2 regions of the Desulfofundulus luciae genome follow, and region 2 is predicted to be linked to the other one. Evidence: riboswitches for the same ligand, from Rfam matches in the RefSeq annotation. Region 2 holds a riboswitch; the other holds the start of a gene.

Region 1 (3,783 bases), on a different contig from region 2:
AGAACTTAAGGGCAAACATCGTCTTGCCCGTACCTGTGGCACCGGAAATGAGTGTGATAGTCCCTTCCAGCAACCCACCGCACAACATTTCGTCCAGTCCACAGATCCCGAATTCCTTTCGCCCCAGCTTGACATCGTACCGGAGTTCTTCACCCTCCGGCCTCATCCTTGGGTACACTTCTATCCCCACAGGACCAATTTGAAACAAATGTTCCCCGTGCTGGAAACTGGTCCCCCTCATTTTCAGGACGCGCATGTACCTTTTTTGAAACCGCTTTTCCTCCTGCCCGTAAAGGTGGAAAATCCCATCGGCGATGGCAAACTCGCTCAGGCGCGTCAGCTCCTGTTCCTCGTACTCGCCGACGAGAAATGCAGTGATCTCCCATATCGATAGAACGGCAGCCAGCTCAAAAACAAAGGCCCTGAAGGTCTTCTCGTCCGGGAAGAGGTCCCTTATAACCTTGACACTATCGATTACAACTATGTTCGGCAAATGTTCTTTGATCATTCGAGTCAGGTAATCCAGGCCCTCGCTCGCGCCTTGCCTGCGCAGGACGGCCCCCAGATCCCCGTAAATAACCCTGTCCCCCAGCAGGTCGTCCGAGAAGAACTCAAAATCTTGAAGATGCCTCACCATCTTCAGCTGTGATTCCGATATAGTGGTCAGGTACAGGCTCTTGAGGCCGTTCCTGGCATTGTTAAATATGATATTCTGGACGAATATCGTCTTTCCACTGCCCGGAGAACCAGAAATGATATTCAGCGAATAAGCGGGTATGCCGCCGCCGAGAATATAATCGAGATTTTTTATGCCCGTTATCAACCTCTCCATTTTTCATTCCTCCCTGGAAGCAGAAAGATCCCCGGCAAATTCCTCGTCCAGCTTCTTTTTTATCTCTTCCGCTCTTTCATAACCGAGAAGCCTGGCCAGGATTTCTACATACCTGGTGATAAACTTCATAAACATATCTTCGACCGGCAGGTCCGGGTTCTCCTCCAACCTGGCCGCCATCTTCGCACACGATATCCCATTTTGATCGTACTGCAGGAGTTCTATTTCCTTGTATTCCAGCGAAACCTCCCATACGACCCTTTCCACCAGAAGATTCACGGAAAACGTCCCAAGGTACTTCGACGACGCCGTCCACATCTCCTTAAGCAGAGTTTCATAGCGTCCGATCCGTTTTTCGATGATTTCGCTCACAACAGCCCCTCCTTTTCGGCTAAGAGCTATCGCTCCAGTATGAGCAAGGCCCGGTTCCCCGGTTAGTTATTTCGCAGGTGCTTCACACCACCAGGAATATCGACAGTGATCCGGTAGAGTTCAGGATCTATTCCCTCAGGCACGACCCGGCAGCAAAACACTTCCACCAGCTGAGGGTCGAATTGGGTACCAGCACAGCGGTAGAGCTCCTCTGAGGCCATTTTTATAGACATCCTGGGCCGGTAAACCCGATCCGAAGTCATGGCATCAAAACTATCAGCCACGGCCAGAATTCGCGCCCCCAGGGGAATGGCCTCACCCCCCAATCCTTCCGGATACCCGCAACCGTCATATCTTTCGTGATGGTAAAGGACCATAAGGCTGATGGCTTTCATCCCCGGTATGGCCGAAAGGATTTCATAACTATAAACAGGGTGCTTTTTTATTTCCTCCCACTCCGCGGCAGTCAGTTTGCCCGGCTTGTGCAGGATAGCGCTGGAAATGCCCAGCTTCCCTATGTCGTGGAGTAACCCGGCCAGGTATATATGATTCTGTTCCTTTTCAGTCATACCCAATTTCTTCGCGAGCGCAGCAGCATAGGCCGCCACGCGCCAGGAATGACTGGAAGATACCTTAAACCGGACCTCCTGTAATTTCATCAACGCCCGGGCAGCATGGATAAATGTGGATTTCATGGAAGCACCTCAACATATTTATTCTAAAAATTTCTTTAAAAAATGAAAAGCCGCAGGGAGAAAAATTTTACGCTTCCCTGCGGCTTCCTTTCTCCCCTTGCAACCCAGCCGTCATGGTTCCCCGCGGGGAACTTTAGACCTGTGGCTTTGCGTCCCCGGCTTTCGCCGGGTTTGCCCTCCGGAAAGTTGCGACTTTTCAAGAGGTATTTCAACATTTTTTCAAGATGTATTTCAACATTACCGTTAACTTTCCTTCCTGATTAAGGCGATTTTCGGCAATATCAACGGCATCATCATCCTGAGAAAACCGTTACGGCCCGGTAATAAAGGGTCGATCCTGGGAAAACTCAAGCCTGAGCTGCTTCCTGGCCGTGCTCCAGCCAACCCCATTTCACCAGATCCGCGCTGACCCGCATGACCGGCGGTGTGAGAGGACGGGGGTTAGCCGCCCCCTTTACTCGATATCCTAAAAGCTCTTGCCTTAATCAATCCCCGCCGGCGGTCGGGGCACCTACACACGGAAGCGTGCGGCCAACCTGTCCAGTTCGCCAGCCAGCGCGGTAAGCTCTTCGGTAGAGGCAGAGACTTCCTCCATCGCCGACGTCTGCTCTTCTGTTGTCCCGGCAACATTCTGCACGCCAGCCGACATTTCTTCCGCAGCGGCGGCCACCTCCTGGACCTGCCGCGCAACATCCTCGATGGCGAGACTGATGGCCTTGATACTGGCCCCCACCTCGTTGATCACGCTGCTTCCCTCCGTGACCTCCGCCGCCCCGGCGGCCATAACTTCGACCGCCTTCCTGGACTCGTTCTGGACCGTGGTGATCAGTTCGTAGATCTCCTTGGCGGCGCTGGCCGACTGCTCGGCCAGCTTGCGGACTTCCTCGGCGACGACGGCGAAGCCGCGGCCCTGTTCCCCGGCGCGGGCGGCTTCAATGGCGGCATTCAGGGCCAGCAGGTTCGTCTGGTCGGCGATCTGGGTGATCAGGTCTACTATCTGGGTAATCTGGCCCGCGGTCTGGTTGAGAGCATTAATGGCGGAAGAAACGTTGGCACTTGCTTGCTCAATGGCTTTCATCTGCCCGATAACCCGCTCGACACCCCTGGCACCTTCAGCGGCCCGGGCCGCAGCCTGTTCGGCCGCCGCTGAAACCTTCTGCACATTTTCGGTTACCTGTTCGACGGTCGAGGCCATTTCGCTCATGGTGGCGGCCGTCTCGTTCGCCCCGGCGGCGGTCTGCTCGGCCTGGGTGGCGAGCTGGGAGGCCGAGTCGGCCACCTGCTTGGACGTTTGGACTACCTGGCCGATGATCTCGCGCAAGTTTGTGCGCATGCGGTTGAAAGCCTCGGCTAAACGGGCAATCTCGTCCCGGGTGCGCACCACCAGTTCCTCGCCCGTGAGGTCACCTTCAGCGATACGGCCCGCTTCGCGAACGGTGGCCAGGATCGGACGGGTGATCATGCGAGTTATAAACACTGCTATGAGGAGCCCGACAACCAGGGCAAAAGCGCCCACAAGGATGACCAGAGAGCGGCCGCGGGCAGCACTGGCCTGCATGTTATCCACGACGTTCCCGGTCTTTTGTTCATTTTCCATAATCAGTTCGGCCAGAATCTTTTCAGCGTCGTTGGCATACGAAGCGAAGCTTTGTGCTGCGGCAACTGCTTCCTGGAACTTGCCTTCCTTGGCCAGAGGAATTGCATTGCTGGTAAGCTGACGGTCGTATTCAGTGACCCTGGCGAGCACTTCCTCCAATTTGGGCCGGGCCTGGGCAGAACAGTTGTTGAGTCGTTTCTCCAGCAGGGTCTGCGTGTTCTCGATATCCTTTTTGTATTCGTTCAAGTATTTCTCGTCGCCATAGAGGAGGTAAGCCCGCAGGTCTC
Region 2 (3,783 bases):
CCGTATTGATGCGGGGCTCAAACCGGCATGCGTTACCGCCTGTCCCACCAACAGCCTTCTCTTTGGTCCGGCCGAACGCATACCGGCCATAAAACGGGCCCGCTATGCCCGCAGGAGATTTACAGGAAATGTATAGCCGTTACCAAAAAAACCGGCCGGAAATACGGCCGGTTGCTTATATGTAGCTTACAATATCTTCTATTTCTCTTCTCTTGGGCCTGCGGGCCGGATCGTCGGCCGGGTATCCTACTGGAACAATGGCCACGGGTATACGCTCAGCGGGGATACCCAGGCACTCCCTCACCCGGTCCTCGTCAAAAGCACCCACCCAGCAGGTTCCCAGGCCCAGGGCATTTGCGGTGAGGAGAATATTTTGTACTGCCGCAGCCGTATCCTGGTAACAATAAAGCCGCCGCCCCCGCTCACCGTAAACCCGGGCCGAGCGTTCCGGTTCGGCGCATACCACAATCGCCACGGGTGCCTGGGCAATAAAGCGTTGATTTAAAGCGGCCTGGGCCAGGGCTTCTTTTTTTTCCTGCCGGGTAACCACGTAGAAAAACCAGGGCTGCAGGTTACCGGCAGATGGAGCCCAGCGGGCCGCTTCCAGGAGTTGATCCAGCAGTGCCTCGGGCACCGGGTCGGACTTATAGTGCCTTACGGAATACCGGCTTCTCACCAGGGACAGAATCGTGGACATGATCAATTTCCCTCCCGCAGGAAAGTACTTTTATATTATACCCCGGGACGCTTATCTCGTGTGTTTTCACAACCGCCTTCTTAAGAAATCGCCCTTACTTTTCACCGGTATAAGCCCGGGCAAATACAATTGACTCTTACTTCACCTGACAACCACTACCGGGCAGGGGGCCAGGTGCAGCACTTTATGGCTCACGCTGCCCAGAAAAAGGGACTTAACATCGCCATAACCGCGGCTTCCAACGACAATCAGGTCAAATTGACCCTCCGCGGCCAGCCGGCAAATGGCTTCGGCCGCATCCCCCCGTTCCACCGCCGTGGCTATGGCCTGGCCTTCCGCCCGAAAAATCTCTTCTACGGCGGCAAAGACTTTTTCCGCCCGGGCTTCTATTTCTTGATCCAGCTCTTTTTGCTGAAGCCAGGCACAAACTCCGGGTTCGGGGAAAAGTTTATAACAGGAAGGCCCCACGTATAAAGCCGTTACTGCAACTTCCGGGTTGAGTTTGCTTAAGCGCAAAGCCTCTCTGGCAGCACGCAGTGAATTCTCCGAACCATCCACGGCCAGAAGGATTTTCACAAACCACTACCTCCCCCGAAGACAATCTTTATTGCAGGATCTTCTACGTTCCAGCGGGAAAAACCTGCATTATTAGAAACATAATTAAATCTCTATTGCCTCCACAGGGATTGATCAGCTAAAATACTACATAAGTAAAATCAAAAAGAATACGGTGCTTACGGGTTGGGCAAACCGGGCGAAAGCCCGGGACGCTAAAGCCATGGGTCTAAGGTCCTTTTCAGGACTATGATCGCCAGGCTGCAACGGTACCGACTGCCGGGGGGGGTAGTCATTTGACTACCCCCCCCTTTAATTTTACCTGAAAATTAGTCACATTTTTGCGTTCAACGGAGGTGGTTTCCTCAAACGTAGTAAGACCGGACGATTGTCGAAACACTATGAAGGAAAGGAGATGGGAAATTTGACCCCTCAAACGCAAGTTATTTTAGCTACGTCCGTCTTTTTACTCACCTATGCTATAATTATTTCGGAAAAGATTCACCGTACCGTGGCCGCCTTTTGTGGTGCCGCGATAGTCATACTGGCCGGCATCATTACCCCGGAACTGGCCGTCCACTACATCGATTGGAACACCATTGGCCTGCTGACCGGGATGATGATCATCGTGGGTGTTACCCGTGAAACGGGAGTCTTTGAGTACCTGGCCATCAAGGCGGCCAAAATGGCCCGGGGGGAACCCCTGCGCATCCTGGCTGCGCTTGCCCTGGTCACGGCTGCACTTTCAGCCCTCCTGGACAATGTAACCACGGTACTGCTCATCGTGCCCGTTACATTTGCCATCGCCCATAAACTAAAGGTAAGCCCCCTGCCCTTTTTAATTTCTGAAATTATCGCTTCCAACATTGGGGGCACGGCTACCCTGATCGGTGACCCGCCCAACATCATGATCGGCAGCGCCGTGGGGCTCGGGTTTATGGATTTTGTGATTAACCTTACCCCGGTGGTTGTCGTAATTTATGTCGTGACCATCTCCATCCTGCGCCTCATTTACCGCCGGGATCTGGTTACAAACCACGAGAACCAAAAAAGCATCCTGGAGCTAAAAGAATGGGACGAGATTAAAGACGCCTCCTTGCTCAAACCCTGCCTATGGGTTCTGGGGTTAACCATTGCCGGCTTTGCCCTGCACCAGTTCCTGCACCTGGAAAGTTCGGTAATAGCCCTGGCCGGGGCGGCCCTGTTGCTGGTAATCACCCGTTCCGACCCGGAACATGCCCTGCACGCTGTGGAATGGCCCGTCATATTCTTCTTTATCGGCCTGTTTGCCCTGGTAGGAGCGCTGGAAGAAGTAGGGGTCATTGAAACCATCGCCCATTTTGCCCTGGAGGTTACCGGAGGAGAGCTCCTGCCGGCGGGCATGCTGATCCTTTGGCTTTCGGCCCTGGCCTCGGCCTTTGTGGACAACATCCCCTTTGTAGCGACCATGATTCCTTTAATCCAGGACATGGGCCGCCTGGGGGGTATTGAAAACCTCAACTTTCTGTGGTGGTCCCTTTCCCTGGGAGCCTGCCTGGGTGGCAACGGCACCATCATCGGTGCTTCGGCCAACGTAGTGGTGGTGGGCATGGCTGAAAAGAGGGGTATTCCCATCAGCTTCCTGGGTTTCTTTAAAGTAGCTTTTCCCCTCATGATCCTTTCCATTATCATTGCCACAGTTTATTTGCTAGCCTGGCTGAAATTTCCGACCACCCTGGTGCTGGTCGCCACGCTGGCAGTAGGGCTGGTTTGGAGCCTGCTTTTAAACCTTCTGCAAAGGCAGGGCAGGAAGGAGTCTTTCGGGCACGGCGGGTAACAACTGATTCCCTGCACCAGTTGCCTGGAGAACAGTAAATTGTACAAGGGGGGTTGGCAGTTGACCAGAAACCAGTTGGCCGCCATAATCGATCATACCCTGCTTAAGCCCACGGCCACCACCCGGGACATCCGGCGGCTTTGTGCCGAAGCAATGGCGGAAGGGTTTGCCGCCGTATGCGTCAATCCCGCGCATGTGGAGTACGCCGCTAAAATACTTGCCGGTTCCACGGTGGCAGTATGTACGGTGATTGGTTTTCCCCTGGGGGCAACCACGCCATCCGTAAAAAAGAAAGAGGCTGAAGAGGCCATAAATAACGGGGCCAGGGAAGTGGACATGGTCATAAATATCGGCGCTTTGAAGGAAGGAAACCACGACCTGGTCGTGGCCGATATCCGGGGAGTGGTGGAGGCAGTGACCGCCCTTTTGCCCGATGGGCTGGTCAAGGTGATTATCGAAACGGGCTACTTAAACCACGAGGAGAAAATCACCGCCTGCCGGCTGGTGTGGCAGGCGGGCGCCCACTATGTAAAAACCAGCACCGGTTTCGGCCCGGGCGGGGCCACGGTGGAAGATGTGGGGCTGTTGCGGGAAAACCTACCCCCGGAAATGGGCGTAAAAGCCGCGGGGGGTATTCGTACCACCGGACAGGCCCTGGCCCTGATCCGGGCTGGGGCCGCCAGGCTGGGCACAAGCGCCGGCCCGGCCCTGCTGG

Evidence for each region. Region 2 has a riboswitch for cyclic di-GMP ahead of J2Z49_RS10895 (ArsB/NhaD family transporter). Riboswitches for the same ligand answer to the same signal wherever they lie in the genome.
Region 1: another riboswitch for cyclic di-GMP. It lies ahead of J2Z49_RS09300 (HD-GYP domain-containing protein); the one in region 2 lies ahead of J2Z49_RS10895 (ArsB/NhaD family transporter).

The regions. Positions count from the first base shown of each region.
Region 1 is NZ_JAUSUX010000014.1:377-4,159, reverse strand. Features, by position in the region: gene J2Z49_RS09310 (ATPase domain-containing protein) at 1-832, opposite strand, end outside; gene J2Z49_RS09305 (hypothetical protein) at 836-1,204, opposite strand; gene J2Z49_RS09300 (HD-GYP domain-containing protein) at 1,267-1,899, opposite strand; cyclic di-GMP riboswitch class I at 1,995-2,085, opposite strand; gene J2Z49_RS09295 (methyl-accepting chemotaxis protein) at 2,411-3,783, opposite strand, start outside.
Region 2 is NZ_JAUSUX010000019.1:25,509-29,291, reverse strand. Features, by position in the region: gene J2Z49_RS10910 (4Fe-4S dicluster domain-containing protein) at 1-136, shown strand, start outside; gene J2Z49_RS10905 (nitroreductase family protein) at 176-697, opposite strand; gene J2Z49_RS10900 (universal stress protein) at 839-1,273, opposite strand; cyclic di-GMP riboswitch class I at 1,432-1,521, shown strand; gene J2Z49_RS10895 (ArsB/NhaD family transporter) at 1,677-3,068, shown strand; gene deoC (deoxyribose-phosphate aldolase) at 3,129-3,783, shown strand, end outside.